3 regions of the Paenibacillus polymyxa M1 genome follow, and region 2 is predicted to be linked to each of the others. Evidence: riboswitches for the same ligand, from Rfam matches in the RefSeq annotation. Region 2 holds a riboswitch; each other region holds the start of a gene.

Region 1 (6,281 bases), 2.0 Mb from region 2:
GCCTATACAAGGTCAGCAAAGGCTGGCGAATATAGGGACTGCGTGTATGAATTAAAGCAACGGAGGTATCAGTAATCACCTGACTACCTTGGCGCTCTCTTTCCATAAGCTGTTCAGCAACAACAGAAGGCTCTGTGACATTTCCCCGCCCTGCCTCCAACATGCATATAGCCTCTATGGTAGCTGGCATATCCATCCCTTGATTTTCCAGTGGATACACTTGAAATTGCTGTACAATGTGCACAATCTCCTCAAGACTTTTCCGTAGACCAGTAAGCCACTCCATGCCCTGGCCGGAGAGTACAGCCTGTTCCTGACGATGATCACTGAGTTGATTGAGTGTAATATGCTGAATGAAATGACGCAGGCGGTCACTCTCCTCTTGCGTCAGCAGCGGGCTGATTTTGAGATACCGATCCGGCTCAAGCGGTAGCTCCACTGTCGAAATGATCAGATCATAATCCTCCTTGGGAATCCGCGTTGCCTCGTACCATGAGGCCCTATCCACGATTTTGATCTGTGGCAGCTCCTTGGCCAGTCTTGTTGCCAGAAGTCTGGAAGACCCAATTCCGCTCGTGCAGACTACGATTGCTCGAACCTCCCGCTGCAATTGTCGCAGCCGCTCCAACGAAGCGCCAAAATGCATGACCAGAAATCCGATCTCTTCATCTGGTACTTCCATTTCCGTCATATCCGCCGCAGCCTTTTTGACCGAGTCGAACAAGCTGCCGTAATCCTTGCGAATTTGCTGAAGGAGAGGGTTGCGGATCGCTCTCCCTTCCCTCAAACGTTTGAATACTGGAGCCATATGGGCAATCAGCCCTTCACGCAGGACACGATCCTCTGCTAATGGTGTGCCTGTCTCTGCCTCTACACGACGAATCAACTCATGAACCGACTCCAGCAGTACAAGATCATCCAGTGGCAGCAAGCGGGTGGAATGATCCTCAGCATCACGGAACAGCAACCCGAAATAACATCGTTCCGGTTCTGGAAATTCAATATCCAGCGCCGCTGACAACTCTGCGCATATACGCTCCACCATAGCTGTGCGCAGCATGATATTCTCCTCTGAATCTGTTTTCGAATACGAGAGACGATGATCCACAACGTACCCAAGGCGCAGACGTGCCAGAGAAACGCAAATTTGAATCAGCAGTTCCATATATTTGCTTTCCACCATGTTTTTCAGCCATTGATCATGAGGCTGCCAGAGAACATTCTCCACGGTTAGCAGATTCTCTCTGCCAATCATCTCCAGCAATTTTTCTGTGACACGTGTTACGGGACGAAGCTCCTCTCGGCCGGAAAACAGATCCGATTCATCCAAATATTCGAGAGCAAGCTCAGAAATCGCCCGTCTTTTGTCTATCTCCCGTCCTGTAATCTCGACACCGTATCCCCGTCTGCGCACAAGCATGAGCCCTCGATCTTCGATCCAGCCTAGTAATTCGTCCAGATCATGACTGACCGTAGTTACTGTGACTTTCAAATCCGATGCTAGCGCCAGCAGCTTGATCGGCTCCTGTGTATCCAGCAGCATGCACAGAACTACAATTTTTCTCTCCTCAGCCGAGTATTCGTCTGACTTCGTATGCAGTAATTGCTCCCGCAGACTTGCAAGCTGAGTCGGGCCGGCATCCACATAGATACCGATCCCTGATTTTTTCTCCAGCTTTACCTCATGAGCCGCCAACCAACACTCAACTGCGCCAAGTTCCCGATGAACCGTCCTTGTGCTGACATTGATCTTCTCAGCAATTTCCCCGGCCGTAACCTCTTGAGGCTGCTCCAAAAGATACTCTACGATGTCAGATTGTCGTTTCGTAATATTCATAAGGGCATACCGTTCCTTCCCAAGCTCTCATCCCTTCCAGCAGGAAATACAAACTGTATACAGCCGGCCTGACTTTATGGGGATTAAGAATCGGATTTCAACCGTTCAACCAGCGCTTCGTATTCAGGGCTCTTCAGGAAATTGTCAATGGAAATGTGCTCAGCATTCGGGGCTACCGTTTTAGCCCGGTCTGTCAACGTTTTTTGTGTAATGACAATATCCGCATCCTGTGGAATTTCACTGATTGCCGTATTCGTTACCGTAACGCCCACGCCCGCCTGTTTCATTTTTTTGCGCAAAATTGAGGCTCCCATGGCGCTTGAACCCATACCTGCATCACAGGAAAAGACAATTTTATTCACCTCGGATTTATCCTTAAGCGTTCGATCTGCGGCAATCTCGGCAGCACGATCGGATGCGCGGTTATCTTCCATTACAGTGGCGTTAGCGCTTGCACCCTTGCTTTGATTTTTCATATCTTTCAGGCGGGATGCAGCTTCCTCCAGCCCCTCTTCCTTTTGCTTGCCTGTCTTGAGCAATACTGCAGCAACCGCAAAGGATACGACCGCAGCTGCGACCACACCGCTCAGCATCGGCAAATATCCGCCTTTGGGTGTCATCAGGAAATAAGCAATGATACTGCCTGGTGAAGGAGCAGCAACCAGTCCGGCACCTGTCAACATAAAACAGAAGGTTCCCACAACGCCCCCTGCTATAGCAGCGAGAATCAGAATCGGCTTCATCAAAATATAAGGGAAATAAATTTCATGAATCCCGCCGAAAAAATGAATAATGACTGCACCAGGAGCAGACGACTTCGCAGAGCCTTTACCGAACAGGCAATAGGCCAGCAAAATACCGAGTCCCGGGCCAGGATTGGATTCAAGCATGAACAAAACGGATTTTCCTGTTCTTGCAGCTTCCTCCAGCGCAATCGGACTCAATACTCCATGATTCAGTGCGTTGTTGAGAAATAATACTTTTCCGGGCTCAATAATGAGATTGACAAGCGGCAGTAGCCCTGCGTTCACGAGGAACTGTACCCCTGTCGACAACACTTGACTGATGGTTTGCACGACCGGGCCGATCGCCACATGCGCTAGTAATGCTAGAATGGCACCGATAATCCCAGCCGAGAAATTATTGACCAGCATTTCAAAACCTGATTTGACTTTGCCCTCAATGGCCTTATCGAACTTCTTCAATATCCATGCAGCCAGCGGACCAGCTACCATCGCGCCCAGGAACATCGGGATATCGGCCCCCACAATGACCCCCATCGTCATAATGGCACCGATCACACCTCCACGCTGTCCGTGAATCATCGTGCCTCCCGTGTAACCGATCAGCAGTGGCAGCAAATAATTTTTCATCGGATCAACCAGTTGTGCAAAACCCTCATTTGGGAACCACCCGGTCGGAATAAAAAGGGCCGTAATTAATCCCCATGCGATAAAGGCTCCCATATTGGGCATAACCATACCGCTGAGAAAGCGGCCAAAACGCTGTACGGCGACACGAGCGCCACCGTTTGAACTGGACTTTGTGTCCACTGTGCTCATATTCATATCCTCCTTGTGAGTAAATAGCATCACTACCTTTTCTTAAAATTCATACTAAATGACAGCGCTATCTTCATCAACGAAATGAAAACGTACTTTCGTCATGAACGTTGATGACAACATTTAAATTTAAAGTAACGACAAGGCATTATACCTGCATAATTCTTCTTAATATGGCCGATAACAATAGAAATTAGTCGAAAAAACACTGTTGTAAATCTGTGCAATTGTATAAAGAGGCTCTCTTCTAAGCCTGCGTAAGCAACGTAAATACGTCTTCTAAAAGACAACAAAAAAATAGCCGCTATGTCAGGCATAGCGACTATTTTATACAAAAACTGAGCGGACTAACGATGCTCTTATTTAATTCAATATCCATATAAAAACTCAGAATAAAGCGCTATTATTTCATGCTGTATTGCTCATTATTGCTCATCCGAAATCAACTGCTCGTACTGCTCCGCAGACAGCAACTTGCCCAGAGCTTCCTCGACATCATTGCTCATCTCTACTTCGATCATCCAACCCTCTTCATAGGGTGATTCATTCACCAGCTCAGGTGTACTTTCCAGAGCTTCATTTACTTTCAAAACGGTTCCCGTCACCGGAGCAAAAAGATCGGATACGGTCTTCACCGATTCAATTGTACCAATCTCCGTCCCCTGTCCAATCGTTGTTCCCGCCCCAGGTAATTCCACAAAAACAATATCACCCAATTGATGCTGTGCAAAGTCTGTAATGCCGATCCGCAACGTCCCATCCACTGTGTGCTGAACCCACTCATGTTCGTCTGTATACCAAAGTTGCTGTTTCACTTCACTCATCCTGCTTCGCCTCACTTCCACATGAATAAAATGCTTTTGATCACCTGTATTAGACAAGTTAAGATTATGACAACAAGAACATCCATGTCAATAATACTAACAAAAATACTCCATACCAACTCATATAGCGCAGTCTATAAAAAAATGATAACTTGTAACAAACGCTTACATATCCTTATTTATACAATAAATGTTTTTCATATTGTTTTATATGACATTTTTATTGACATTTTGAATGGATTTGCGTATTAATGGGTTATAGTAATTGCTTTTGAAAATACCTCGACAACTGCAAACGCGGATGAACGCGGAGGGAGAGACTACCAAAAATATTCGCATCGCTGTTGTCGTTTGTGAGACAGTTGGGCACGCGAATCGGATCAAGTTGTTATCTGCAAAACCGGGTAACATACCGTTGATCCAAAAGGTAGCGCCGAAGGAGTAAACTTGCATTGCAGGTGAATCTCTCAGGCAAAAGGACCTCTGCCGGACGCATCTCTGGAGAGCATCCGTGAAAAGAGCGGATCACCCAAGGGGAAACCTGGTTCACACCGGGGTAACTTTCTGGTATCAAGGACAGAGCTGAAAGAAGAGTATGGACTGCCGTCTATACGTTTCTTTTAGCCTGTCTTTTTTGTTTAGCCGATTACACTGGATAGGAGTGAAAAAATGTCTAATTTGCGAAGAACACCACTATATTCGTCCTACGGGACGCAGCCCGGGGTTCGTTGTATTGACTTTGGCGGGTGGGAACTCCCCGTTCAGTTTAGCGGCATTCAAAAGGAGCATGAGGCCGTCCGACAACGTGCAGGTTTATTCGATGTATCGCATATGGGCGAGTTCTTGGTTGAAGGCAAAGAAGCTGAGGCTTTTTTGCAACGGGTAACTACGAATGATGTCAGCCAGTTGGAACCAGGCCAGGCACAATATTCACTCCTGTGTTACCCCGATGGAGGAGTAGTGGATGACTTGCTTGTATATTGCAAAGGACCAGAGCGCTACATGCTCGTTGTGAATGCCTCCAACATCGACAAAGATTGGGATTGGCTCATACGCCACGTACCAGCATCGGTTCATCTGAAGAATGTGTCTGATGCGATAGCATTGCTGGCACTACAAGGACCGGAAGCAGCACGTATTGCCGCAGCCGTGACAGATACAGATATTACGAATCTGGCATCTTTCCGATTCCATGAGAACGTGCAATTGTTCGGAGCAAAAGCACTTGTCTCGCGAACTGGATATACCGGCGAAGACGGTTTTGAATTTTATATCCCTGCTGAGGAAGCACCCGCCGTGTGGGATGGTTTACTTCGTTGCGGTGAATCGTATGGACTGATTCCCGCTGGACTTGGTGCTCGCGATACGCTGCGCTTCGAGGCACGGCTACCATTGTACGGACAGGAGTTATCTGCCACAATTTCACCGCTTGAGGCTGGTTTAGGTTTCTTCGTCAAGTTGAACAAAGGAGATTTTATCGGCAGGGAAGCACTGCAACGTCAAAAAGAACAAGGAATTCCTCGCAAGTTGATCGGGCTGGAAATGATTGACCGCGGTATCCCGCGCGCTCATTATCCGGTGTTCGCTGAAGGTCAACACATCGGTGAGGTCACAACGGGTACTCAATCGCCCACCTTGAAGCGTAATCTGGGGCTGGCCCTGGTGGACAGTCGTTTTAGCACCCTATCGACACCGCTGGAGGTCGAAATTCGTGGTAAACGCCTGCGTGCGGAAGTGGTCCCAGCCCCCTTTTATAAACGGCTACGCTGATCTTAATCCTCTTCATTCTAAAAAAGCGATCATGTCAGATATAAAATTCTGGATTTTCCAATTAAGACTATGTATTAGCTAATTTACTATCTAAATTTTGCTTTTCGAAAGGAGCCAGAACCTATGAAGCAGCATCGCTATCTCCCCATGACCGAACAAGACCAAACCGAAATGCTGCGTGTGGTGGGCGTATCATCCATTGATGATTTATTCAGTGACATTCCAGAGGCTATTCGATACCAAGGGGAACTCCCTCTTTCCTCTCGGCTCGACGAAAGAGCCTTAACT
Region 2 (6,281 bases):
ATTACCGGCTATAGCACAGGGAAGGCGACAATCACAGGTAAATATGGCACGATGTCCGCTACGATTGCGGTGGATGTGGATCAGACGAATAAGCTGAAAGCCAGCGAAACCAATATTTTTCTCCGTTTGGATGAATCAAAAAAAATACAGGTATCTGCTGTGTACCCGGATGGTACGGTAACAGATATCACAGATAAAGCTGCTTGGACATCAAGCGATGAAAAAATTGCAACAGTGAATAAAGGAACGATTATGGCCATTGGAGCGGGGTCGGCTACAGTGACCGCTAAGTACGGAGATAAGACGGTTTCGATCAAGACAGATATTGAAACCTCTAGATTTCTGGATTTAAGCGAGGACAAGCTGAGCTTGAATGCTAAGGAATCCAAAAAGCTCAAGCTGACCGCAACCTATGTAACAGGGACGGAAGAAGATATCACAAGTAAGGCAGAGTGGAAATCCAGCAATGAAGATATCGCTTTTGTCAGCGTGGGGGAAGTCACAGGTTATAAAACAGGTGAGGCTACGATCACAGCTTCTTATGGCGGCAAAACAGCTACAGCTACAGTATCCGTAAATGTGCCTGGTGATCTGTCTTTGTCTTCCAAAACGGCAACGATTGATATTAATGAGGACTATATTGCAACTCTGACGGCTACTTATGCGGATGGACGCAAGGAAGACGTGACACAGGATGCGGAGTGGGCTTCAAGCGCGGAAGATATTGCTTCTGTGTCCAAAGGAACGATTACGGGTAAAGCAGCCGGTAAAGCGGTTATTACAGCAACCTATAACGGCAAAAAACTGACAATAAACGTACAAGTGGGCCTTGTGGACCGTCTGGAAACAGACTCGCGCGTGATTGCGCTTGGTGCTCAGGAAACAAAGCAGCTGAAAGTAACAGGCGTTAAGAGTGGCGGTACAAAAACAGACGTAACCAAGGACGCCACTTGGACTACTAGCAATGTAAAAGTAGTTGAAGTTAGCGAAGGTTTGATCAAAGCGAATGCTAGCGGTAAGGCAACGATCACTGCTTCATATGGCAAGCAAACCATTACATTTACGGTAGAAGTAGACGTAGCGCAAAAGATTGAAGCGGATGCCATTGCGTTATCACTGAAATCCGGGGATCAAAAAACGATTGCGATTGTGGTTAAATCCAGTGATGGTAAAGAAAAGGATGTTACAACCCAAGCTGAATGGAAAACGTCCAACTACAGGGTAGCCACCGTCAAAAAAGGTCAGGTTACCGCGATCAGCTACGGTAAAGCTAACATTCAGGCGAAGTTCGGCGGTAAGGTGATCAGCGTGCCTGTTGATGTTGATACGCTTAAATATCTGCAAACGGACGAAGTCGCCTTGACTTTGAAGGCAGGGCAGCTGGCTAAGGTTACGGCTACAGCCACGTATAAGGATGAGTCGGAGAAGGATGTTTCCAAGCCGGCTGTCTGGTCCTCATCCAGAATTATCGTTGCGACCGTCAAAGACGGTAACATTAAAGCACAGGGTAAGGGCAAAGCTGTAATTACAGTAAAATATGCTGGTAAAATGACGAAGGTACAGGTAACCGTTCAGTAATCTGTAACCGTCTGAAAAGAAAAAGAGCAAGCATACGTCTAGGGACGGCATGCTTGCTCTTTTATTTTTAAGGGACGTACTCGCTTCTTAATACAGAGGAGGTTACCCCAATTATGGCTTATCCTTTTTGACCGATGTGTTGCGAGTAAGGGATTCGGTCAAACGCTTGCCAGTGGGGGTCTGGGCCAAGCCGCCTTTGGCGGTCTCGCGGTGCTTTGACGGCATTGCGCTGCCGACTTCAAGCATCACGTCAATGACTTCGTCAGACGGAATGGCGCTGCGCACACCCGCCAAAGCCATATCCGCTGCGGCAAGTGCGGTCACGGCTCCCAGCCCGTTGCGCACGATACACGGAATCTCGACGAGTCCGGCGACGGGGTCGCATATCAGGCCGAGCGTGTTCTTGAGCGCTAGGCCTACGGCGTGAACGGCCTGCTCAGGTGTGCCACCGCGTAGCTCGACCATAGCGCCAGCGGCCATCCCGATGGCTGAACCAATCTCAGCCTGACAGCCTCCCTCCGCGCCGGAAATGAAGGAATTGTTGGCGATGACGTAGCCAATGGCTCCGGCTGCGAACAAGCCGTGCACCATATGCTCATCATCCCAGCCGAACCGCTCCTGCGCACTAATGAACACACCGGGGATGACTCCGCATGAACCTGCAGTGGGCGTGGCGACAATGCGCCCCATGGACGCATTAACCTCCGACACGGAGAGCGCATAAGCCATGGCGAGCGCGGAGGCATCGCCGGAGCAGGTTTCCCCTGTCCGCAGATATTCGGCTAAGCGCTTGCCGTCGCCGCCCGTCAATCCACTGCGGGATACAGTGTCTTGCGTCTGACCGCGATGAACGGCCTCCTTCATGACTTCATAATAATCAGACATTTGGCGGAAAATTTCTTCTTCCGTTGTATTCGTCTCTTGTACCTGCTCTTGAATCATCAGGCGGCCAATCGTGGTGGATTCCTCAGCGCATATAGCGCTGATTTCATGCAGATGGCTAAATCGCATCAGATTCAGCTCCTTTTTTCAAATTAATCATTTTAATTTCGTACATATGTGGTAAGGATTGTAGTTTTGCGATTAATTCAGCCGTAGGAAGACTGTCCGTTTCGATGGCTGTAAGTGCTTCTCCATCCCGGCCTTTGCGATCCACGTGCATATAGGCAATGTTAATGTCAGCGGCGCCGAGCGCTGAAGTCACCGCACCTAATGTACCGGGCTTATCCGAGTGAAGAAGCACCAACGTAGACAGCTCCCCGGTCAGGTTAACTCGGAATTCATTGAGCTGCTGGACATGGATGCTGCCGCCGCCGATGGAGGAGCCCAGCAGTGTACGCTGATCCTCACCCTTCCACAGCTCAAAACGGACAGTGTTCGGATGGGGGGCGGGTAGTCCGCTGACGGCAAATTCTACGGCCATCCCGGCCTGCTCCGCCCATTGCTCGGCATCTGGAATTCGGTGGTCGTCTGTATCGTAATTGAGCAGTCCTGCGATGAGCGCCAGGTCTGTACCGTGTCCTTTGTAGGTGTCGGCGAAGGAGCCGTACAGTGTCATGCGGGCACGGTCAGGCTGCGTCCCGAGCCAGTGACGGGCAACGCGTGCAAGCCGCACCGCGCCTGCAGTGTGTGAACTGGAAGGTCCGGTCATGGCCGGACCGATAATGGAAAATACATCTTTGAAACGCATGGTGTGGCCCCCTGTATGTTCTAGTACCATAGTATATGGTATTTCCGCGTTTTTGCGCGGCTATGACGGTTCCTAATGCTGACGTAAAATGTGAGCGCAAAAAAGGACAGGATAAGGAAGTTTCCCTTATCTCTGTCCTCGTTACCTGAGAGTTTCGTACGGTGTCCTTACCGCCTTACCCCTTGGGTGGCTTGCGCTCTCTCCAGAGTTGCGTCAGATGACGATACATGGACCTGAGAGATTATCCGCCAGCCGGGTGTTGGCGTCTTGCTCCTTCGGTGCCGCCAGCGTGTAAGCCCCTGGACAGACTCTCCCGTCATCTTCATTCGCGTATACCGTTCTACATATCTTTCTTAGCGTAATGTATGCCGTGCTCGGTGTCAATCGCAGGGTTCATTTTTTACATAAACAAGCGAGTTTCCGATAAAAGAGATTAAAATTTACATAATTATGGATGAAATCAGGAAGGAATTAGAAGATAGACAGCTAATCTGATAGAGGACAAGTACATTTATGGAATTATAGGAGGGATATTGACGTATGGTAAAAGGCTTGCGGTTCACAGGTTCACGCTTGAAAGGGGTGCTGCATCTGGCAGCGATCGTATCGCTGCTGATCGGGATCTTCGTTCCATTCGGTCAGGTCAAAGCGGAGGGAGCACTGACAGTAGCCGAGGCACTTCAGCGCCAAGGCAGTGGAGGCACAGTGACGGTGGAAGGTTACATCGTCGGACATGCTACCGGATCGAAAACGGCTAATTTTTCTTCTCCGTTTGCGAATGATTTTAACGTACTGATTGCCGACCAGGCCAATGAACGTAGCACGTCTAATCTATTGGATGTACAGCTGACATCAGCGTACAGAGGGCAATTTGGGCTAACAGGCCATCCTGAGCTGATTGGCAACAAAATCCGTGTGACGGGTACACTCGGCGCCTACAATAATTTTGGTGGAGTGAAAAGCCCAAGCGCTGTTGAACTGGTGAACGGAAGCGAGCCGGGTGAACCAGGTGAACCTGGCGAGCCTAATCCTGGTAACCCGGGTCAACCCGGTACTACACTGCCGGATGGCAAAGGTAAAAAGGTGCTGTTCGATAATACGCACGCACAGACGGCTGGGGCAGCAGATTGGGTCATTGAAGGCGCCTTCTCCGACTTTGCCAATGGACTGCGTAATGTAGGTTTTACAGTGGACCAACTGAACCGTCCCATTCCTTTTACTTATGGAGAACAGGCCATAACCTATGATAAGCTGCGCCAATATGATGTGTTCATCATCGGTGAAGCGAATGTTGCCTTTAAGGCATCCGAGCAGGCTGCCCTGCTGCAATATGTGAATAACGGGGGAAGTGTCTTCTTCATCTCCGACCACTATAATGCGGACCGTAACAAAAACCGTTGGGATTCCTCTGAGGTTATGAATGGCTACCGTCGTGGAGCCTATACTAATCCGGCCAAAGGCATGACTACAGAAGAAGCAGCATCACCGGCGATGCAGGGGTTAACTAGCTCCGATTGGCTGGCAACCAACTTTGGTGTTCGTTTCCGTTACAATGCGCTCGGTGACGTGAATGCTACGGACATTGTAGCCGCAGATCAATCCTTTGGCATTACCAAGGGTGTACGCTCGATTGCCATGCATGCGGGATCTACGCTGGCTATTATTGATCCTACCAAAGCCAAAGGAATTGCCTATATCCCTACAGGTACGAATAAATGGGGCAATGCTGTAGACCAGGGTGTCTATAACGGCGGAGGCCGTGCGGAAGGGCCTTATGCTGCGATCTCCAAGGTAGGTCAAGGCAAGGCAGCATTTATCGGTGATTCTTCCCCTGTAGAAGATGCTACACCGAAATATGCGCGTGAAGAAAACGGACAGTCGAAAAAGACATATGATGGTTTCAAGGAAGTGGACGATGCCACCTTCCTGGTGCAAACGGTCCAATGGCTTGCGTGGAAGCAGGACTACACCAAATTATCCGATGTGGCAGGTTTAACGCTGGATCAACCGACGAAGCTTCTGCCGTTTGAGGAGCCTGCGGCTTCCACAGAACCGCAACCCGAGCCTTGGTCTGCTCCAGCAGCAGGCTACAAATGGTACGATCCAAAAACGTTCAAGTCGGGCTCCTATGGGGCGGCTTCGTAATAAACGTAAAGAATTCAGTGTGAGTGGTTGGGTGCTAGTTTGCCGTTTGATCCTCTGTAGGGGATCAAACGGCTTTTTTGTGATGAAAATTAACCTGTGGTTGGTTATTTGATTACATTTTGTGCCAGGAAAGTCGCGCTACTGCTGGATCATTGATTTTTTAAATGATGTTGATAGCATAATCTTAATTGATATATCCATATACTGGTGATAGGATGTATTCAAATTATTCCGACAAAAACGGTATGTAATGTTCATGAGAGGTTTTAAACATCAAACATGGTGAGAATAAGCGGGACAAGACCATGGAGAATGGAGGAAGCGCGCATTGAATATCAAACCCGTGTTGGAGATTAAGGGATTATCCGTATCTTTTCGCATCAAGGATCAATATCACCCCGCAGTCGACCATCTGGATCTGACGGTCAATCCCAATGAAGTGCTGGCTGTAGTCGGAGAATCCGGTTGTGGCAAAAGCGCGCTGGCGCTTTCGATCCCACAACTGCATGACATGGAGCGAACACGTGTCGAAGGAAAGGTTCTTTTTAAAGGCACGGATCTGATCCGTCTCTCCTCAGGGCAAATGAATAAAATCCGCGGAGCGGGCATTGGCATGATCTTTCAGGACCCGCTGACAGCACTTAACCCGTTAATGTGCATTGGTAAGCAGATCGAGGAAAATCTCGATTATCATACGTCCCTATCTACGAAGCAAAAAAGGGAACGTGTACTGGAGCTACTGGAAAGCGTGGATATACCCAACCCCGTACGTGTGTATGAACAGTATCCGCATGAACTTTCAGGAGGGATGCGCCAGCGTGTGATGATCGCGATTGCCATAGCTTGCCGACCCTCTCTTATTATTGCA
Region 3 (6,281 bases), 1.8 Mb from region 2:
TCTTTCATCAAATCCATATTAACCCTGCAAACATTAGTATTGGAAGTCATGATCTATGTATTGTCTTAGGTAATGTTTTCGATAATGCTATTGAAGCTGTAAGGCAGCTTCCTAGAAAGAAAGAGCATTCAATTCATTTGGAAATTTTAACCGATAATTCTGCCCTATGGATTTATGTTCGCAATTCAAAAAGTAATTGTCTCAATACAGCATTCTCAACCAAAACATACACCCCCCCTTTAAAAAAACATGGGTATGGATTACTTAACATCCATCAAGTAATAAAGAAGTACGGTGGTTATTTAAATACAACAATTACGGATTCAAATTTTCAAATTACGATTATGATTCCATGTAATAACCCTTAGATTTGTAAACATTATGAATTAATGGCTATTCAGAATAAATAAAATGTCGGTAAATACCAGTCTTATAACAATTAAAAGGGAGTGTCCTCAAGCCTATGATGGCTGAGAGCACTCCCTTTTATTATTTATGAATTGATCGTTTGTCCTTTTTCTTCTACTTGGATAGCCGCCCCTACATTGGCACCTGCAAGAATGCCCTTTTTCTTATTAGGATACAAAGAATTCATATAGGTTCGGGTTTCTGCAACGACAATGCCTGACAAGCCGAGCAGTGCAATCAGGTTTGGAAAAGCCATCATTGCGTTAAAAATATCTGCCAGCAGCCAGATGGCATCGAGCTTGATGAACGCGCCTCCGGCAACCAGTATGATGAACAGATAACGGTATGGTTTAATCCACTTGACCCCAAGCAAATATTCAACACAGCGTTCCCCGTAGTAGTTCCAGCCAAGTATCGTTGTGAACGCAAATAAAATAAGGCTAATCGTCACGAGCTCTGCTCCAGCCGGAAAGGCACTGGAAAACGCATGTTGAGTCATCAGACCTCCATCATCATTTCCACTCCATATTCCCGTAACCAGCAATGTAAATCCTGTCAAATTACAAATAATCATCGTATCGATAAAAACGCCCGTCATGGATATTAGTCCTTGTTCTGCGGGCCATTTCGTCTTAGCTGCTGCTGCTGCGATTGGCGCACTTCCCAAACCAGCTTCATTTGCAAAGATCCCTCTGGCAACTCCGCTTCGCATCGCCAGCATAATCGTGGCTCCGGCAAATCCACCCGTCGCAGATGTTGTCGAGAAAGCCCCTTGTAATACTAGTGCGATCGCATGAGGAAGCTCTCCTGCAAACTTAATGAGTACGATTAAACAAACCACGATATAGAGCCCCGACATGAATGGAACAATCTTTGTGGATACCTTGGCGATACTTTTGAGTCCTCCAATCGTAACAACAGCCGTCAACACGGAAATAATGATTGCTGTAACTACTGTTGGCACGCCAAAGCTACTTTCCGTAGAAGAAACGATAGCCTTTACTTGCGGAAAAGTACCGATTCCAAATAGTGCTACAAGAATACCAGAAAAGGCAAACAACATCGCCAGCGGCTTGAAACGGCGGCCAAGCCCGTTTTCAATATAATACATCGGTCCACCCGAAAATTGTCCGTTCCGGTCTTTAACACGGTATTTAACGGATAATAGCCCTTCCGCATATTTGGTTGCCATCCCGAAAAAAGCTGCAACCAGCATCCAGAATAATGAACCGGGCCCACCCAGTTTGATCGCTGTTGCGACACCGACGATACTTCCCGTACCTACAGTAGCTGCGAGTGCCGTACTCAATGCTCCAAAGCTACTGACATCCCCGCTGCCTTCGTCCGGCGCTTTACCAATTAGCTTGAGCGCTAAGGGCAATCGAATAATCTGAAGCATCTTCAGACGGATCGTTAGCCACAACCCAGTGCCCATGACGAGAATTAGAAGCGGCGCTCCCCACATCCAACTGTCAATTGTTTCTAATAAATGTACCAAATTCATTTCAACCCGCTCCTCCAGCATATTAAAAAACAAAAAAGAGTCAAATCCGTTGATTCGACTCCTGGAGAGGTTAAAGGCACGAAAAATAAACCAATTTGTACAGGATTTTATCTCTAAAAAGCCTAGAGTATTCCCTGTCACAGGTTATTCGCGTCTCTGTCCTTTTGCCTGAGAGTTTAAGCAGATGATAATCTGCGGTGCACCTTCGGCGCCCAATTAAGGGTCTCTCCAGAGTTCTGTCCGTTTACGGTCCCTGCTTGTTGCTGTAAATCAGCTTAAGCACCTGAGAGTTTTGCCCCTTCGGTCGGAACTTTCGTTCCATCTCCCGCAAACATCAACCAGACATATGAAATTTTTATTTATTATACAGAAAACTTTCAGCGTATTACAAGTGAAAAATTTGTGAAGCCCTCTGACAAATCAATAGGGTGTCTATACAAAAAGCGGGTACAGCAGATTGCATCCTAAGGATTTTCTCTGCTGTACCCGCCAAAACGATATAGAATTACAATTCTTCACCATTGGTTGCTATCACATTTTTATACCAGTTAAATGAGTCCTTTTTGGAGCGTTGGAGCGTTCCGTTACCGTCATCATCCAGATCAACGTAAATAAATCCGTAGCGCTTGGACATTTCGGAAGTAGACATGCTCACAAGGTCGATAGGACCCCAGCTGGTGTAACCAATCAGATCAACACCGTCAGCAATGGCTTCCTTCATTTGGGCAATATGCTGACGCAAGTAATCAATGCGATACGTGTCATGCACAGAGCCGTCCTCTTCTACCTTATCGTACGCACCCAGGCCATTTTCCACGATGAACAGCGGCTTTTGGTAACGGTCATAAAACGTATTTAGTGTAACACGCAGGCCGATCGGATCAATCTGCCATCCCCAATCGGAGGATTGCAAATACGGATTTTTCACACCGCCAATCAGGTTCCCTGCTGCCTTTTCTCCTTCTGGACCTGCCGATACGGTCAAGGTCATGTAGTAGCTAAATGAGATAAAATCAACCGTATTATTTTTCAAAATTTCAGCATCGCCGGGTTCTGTCTGGATCACAATATTATTTTCTTCAAAATAGCGGTTCATATAGTTGGGATACTCCCCACGAGCATGCACATCCGTAAAGAACAGGTTCATTTGATTTTCATGCTGTGCTTTCAGAATATCCTCTGGGTTACACGTATGTGGGTAGCTTTCAATGCGAGCCAGCATACAGCCGATCTGAGCACCCGGAATGATCTCATGTCCCCGTTTGGTCGCCAGTGCACTTGCTACAAATTGATGGTGCAATGCTTGATATATCGCTTGTTGTTTGTTTTCTACACGGTCAATAACCACACCGCCGCCAGTAAACGGACTCATGGTCATGACATTGATTTCGTTAAAGGTCAGCCAGTATTTTACTTTATCCTTATAGCGTGTAAATACCGTTTCGGCATATTTTACGTAATGATCTACGACTTCGCGTCCCAACCAGCCATTATACTTCTGTGTCAGACCTAGCGGTGTTTCATAATGTGACAATGTTACCAACGGCTCAATTCCATACTTGCGCAGCTCATCGAATACATTGTCGTAAAATTGCAATCCTGCTTCATTCGGCTCGGCATCATATCCATTCGGGAAAATCCGCGACCAGTGGATGGACATCCGGAATACTTTAAAGCCCATTTCTGCAAACAAAGCAATATCTTCTTTGTAGCGGTGGTAGAAGTCCACTCCTTCACGCTTTGGAAAACGGGCGTTTACCTTCCCTGCCAAGATGTCCTCCAGTCGTTCAGACGAAATTTCTATAGCATGATCGTTTTTACGTTCTGCCTTAGGTACATAGGCTATCATGTCTGCGCTGGACAGGCCTTTTCCATCTACGTCAAAAGCACCTTCCAATTGGTTGGCTGCAGTTGCCCCGCCCCATAGGAAGTTTTGCGGGAATCCTTTTAGCGTCTTCGTCATGGTATGAAAACCTCTTTTCTTATCTAATGTTTTCACTCTAGTCAATAACCCATCAGGTGCTGCAATGCGAATCAATAACTAACGGTGACCGTTATCCTTTGAAATGCACCGATAGATGCTTTAAAATAGACGTAATGCCCTCATAAGCATCCTAATTGTTGTAACGCGTTTCATGTCAAGTATTTTTTTCTTAGGTGAGGAGAAGCATCATGTCGAATCTTGATCAAATTGCAAAACTGGCGGGCTTTTCCAAAGCTACGGTATCCAGAGTGTTAAATCAGTCCCCCCATGTAAGCCACGAAACCAGAACTAAAATTTTAAAAATCATGCAGGAATTAGATTATGTTCCTAATCGGAATGCGATTTCTTTATCCAAGGGCCAAACGCTTCAGATTGGTATCATCACATCAACTATTAATGAAATTGTTCTGGCATTTCTGGACAGCTTTGTAGAAATCGCAGGACAATATGAATTTCAAACCATTATTTATACTTCGGGAGAAGACAAAAAGAAAGAGCTTCAAGCATTCGAGGATTTAAAAAGAAAAAGAGTCGATGCGCTGGTCATCATTTCCTGCGTGAATGACACTGATTTTTTGAGTACTTATTGCAAATATGGACCGATCGTGGCATGGCAACGAATGGAGCATACCGATATTCGCTCCGTCGCAATGGATCAGTATGAAGGATATATGTTAGCGCTCAAACATTTGATACAAAAAGGCTATACACGTATAGCCAATGCTTTTGGTCGTCCAAGCAGCATCAATACTCACAGCAGACAACGTGCTTATGAGCAGATCATGAGTGAACACAATCTGCCAGTGTTGCAGCACTGGAACTATTCTTCTATTTATAACATTCGTGACGGCGAACAGGTTGTGCGCAATTTATTACAGCATCGTGAGGAATTTCCGGAGGCTATTTTGTGTGCAAACGATTATGTAGCAGTGGGCATTCTCTGCGAAGCGCGCAGACAATTGCTGAAGGTACCAGAAGATCTGGCGATTATTGGGTTTGATAACACGGAGCTGGCGCACACGATGGGAATTACAACGGTTCAAAATCCCATAATGGCTCAGGCACAAAATGCTTTTTTCATGCTTTCTCCTCAGCTGATTGGACGCCAGATGGAGCTTCATTCACTGGAGTACAGCCTCATTGAGCGTACAACCACTTAAGAGCACAGTTGGCTCGCAAACTAGGCAAATGGGCCTTAATATAAAATATTTTTTGTCGAAAGAGAATAAAATATGTTGAAATCGCTTTTTTTTGTGCTACAATAGCACTATATCGAAGGATTGTGACCGGTGATGCGGGCAATGCCTGAGTTCAATTGAGTGCTATTGCTAACAATAGTATTGAATTGTGCTTGGGCATTTTTTATTGGTAAAGGATGGGAGGGGGGAACTTCAATGATTATTGAGAAGGTGCTCAATAACAACGTCCTGTTGACTAAAAACGATAAAGGCAAAGAGGTCATCGTCATGGGAAGAGGTATTTCCTTCAAAAAGGTGGCTGGCGACCCAGTCGATGATCATAAAATAGATAAGATTTTCATGTTAAATGAAAACGAGTTCACGGCCAGACTAACTGAGCTGCTGAACGATATTCCCGTGTCTCATCTGGAGGTCGTGAATGAAATCGTGACCCATGCAGCAGAAGTGCTGGATACGGAGTTAAGTGATAACATTTATTTAACATTGACCGACCATATTCATTTTGCCATACAGCGGGAAGAAAAAGGATTAGCACTCAAAAACGCGATGCTGTATGAAATTAAACGCTTTTACAAAAAAGAATTTGCAGTTGGACTGGATGCTCTGCAAAAAATAGAAAATACGCTCGGTGTAAAATTGGGCGAAGACGAAGCGGGATTTATTGCATTGCATATGGTGAATGCACGGATCGACGGTAACGAGATGAAGGCTACACTGAAAATGACCGAGATTGTCCAACACATATTGAACATTATTACGTATCATTATGGGATTGTGCTGGATGAGTCTTCTTTTAGCTATTCGAGATTTTTGACCCATTTGCAATATTTTGCAATGCGAGTGATTCGCAAAGAGGTTATTCACAGTGGTGAAGAATTTTTGTACAACCAGGTAAAGCAAACCTATACCGAAGCTTTTGCTTGTACCCAAAAAATTAATGAATATCTAGAAAAAACATATGATCAATATTTAAGCAAAGATGAATATGTATATCTAACGATTCACATTCATCGGGTAACTGAGCGTAATAACATATCAGGCTAAAAATTTCATATCCTCATCGTTCATGGATTGTGACTGGTAAGGCAGGCAAAACCTAAACTGATGGTGAAATCAACGTTCCCTCATAGAAGGAGTGCGTCGTTTTCACCACGAGTTTAGGTTTTTCTTGTTTACAAGGTTATAA

What was found. Region 2 has a riboswitch for glycine ahead of sdaAB (L-serine ammonia-lyase, iron-sulfur-dependent subunit beta). Riboswitches for the same ligand answer to the same signal wherever they lie in the genome.
Region 1: another riboswitch for glycine. It lies ahead of gcvT (glycine cleavage system aminomethyltransferase GcvT); the one in region 2 lies ahead of sdaAB (L-serine ammonia-lyase, iron-sulfur-dependent subunit beta).
Region 3: another riboswitch for glycine. It lies ahead of PPM_RS20465 (alanine/glycine:cation symporter family protein); the one in region 2 lies ahead of sdaAB (L-serine ammonia-lyase, iron-sulfur-dependent subunit beta).

What each region holds. Positions count from the first base shown of each region.
Region 1 covers NC_017542.1:4,376,845-4,383,125, forward strand. Annotated here, with positions in the region: gene PPM_RS19690 (BglG family transcription antiterminator) at 1-1,837, opposite strand, end outside; gene PPM_RS19695 (PTS mannitol transporter subunit IICB) at 1,921-3,399, opposite strand; gene gcvH (glycine cleavage system protein GcvH) at 3,825-4,223, opposite strand; glycine riboswitch at 4,525-4,716, shown strand; gene gcvT (glycine cleavage system aminomethyltransferase GcvT) at 4,893-5,993, shown strand; gene gcvPA (aminomethyl-transferring glycine dehydrogenase subunit GcvPA) at 6,117-6,281, shown strand, end outside.
Region 2 covers NC_017542.1:483,343-489,623, forward strand. Annotated here, with positions in the region: gene PPM_RS02140 (Ig-like domain-containing protein) at 1-1,578, shown strand, start outside; gene sdaAA (L-serine ammonia-lyase, iron-sulfur-dependent, subunit alpha) at 1,690-2,589, opposite strand; gene sdaAB (L-serine ammonia-lyase, iron-sulfur-dependent subunit beta) at 2,579-3,268, opposite strand; glycine riboswitch at 3,480-3,594, opposite strand; gene PPM_RS02155 (DUF6359 domain-containing protein) at 3,809-5,413, shown strand; gene PPM_RS02160 (ABC transporter ATP-binding protein) at 5,742-6,281, shown strand, end outside.
Region 3 covers NC_017542.1:4,547,972-4,554,252, forward strand. Annotated here, with positions in the region: gene PPM_RS20460 (sensor histidine kinase) at 1-368, shown strand, start outside; gene PPM_RS20465 (alanine/glycine:cation symporter family protein) at 494-1,912, opposite strand; glycine riboswitch at 2,059-2,154, opposite strand; gene PPM_RS20470 (glycoside hydrolase family 1 protein) at 2,418-3,875, opposite strand; gene PPM_RS20475 (LacI family DNA-binding transcriptional regulator) at 4,085-5,056, shown strand; gene licT (BglG family transcription antiterminator LicT) at 5,291-6,139, shown strand.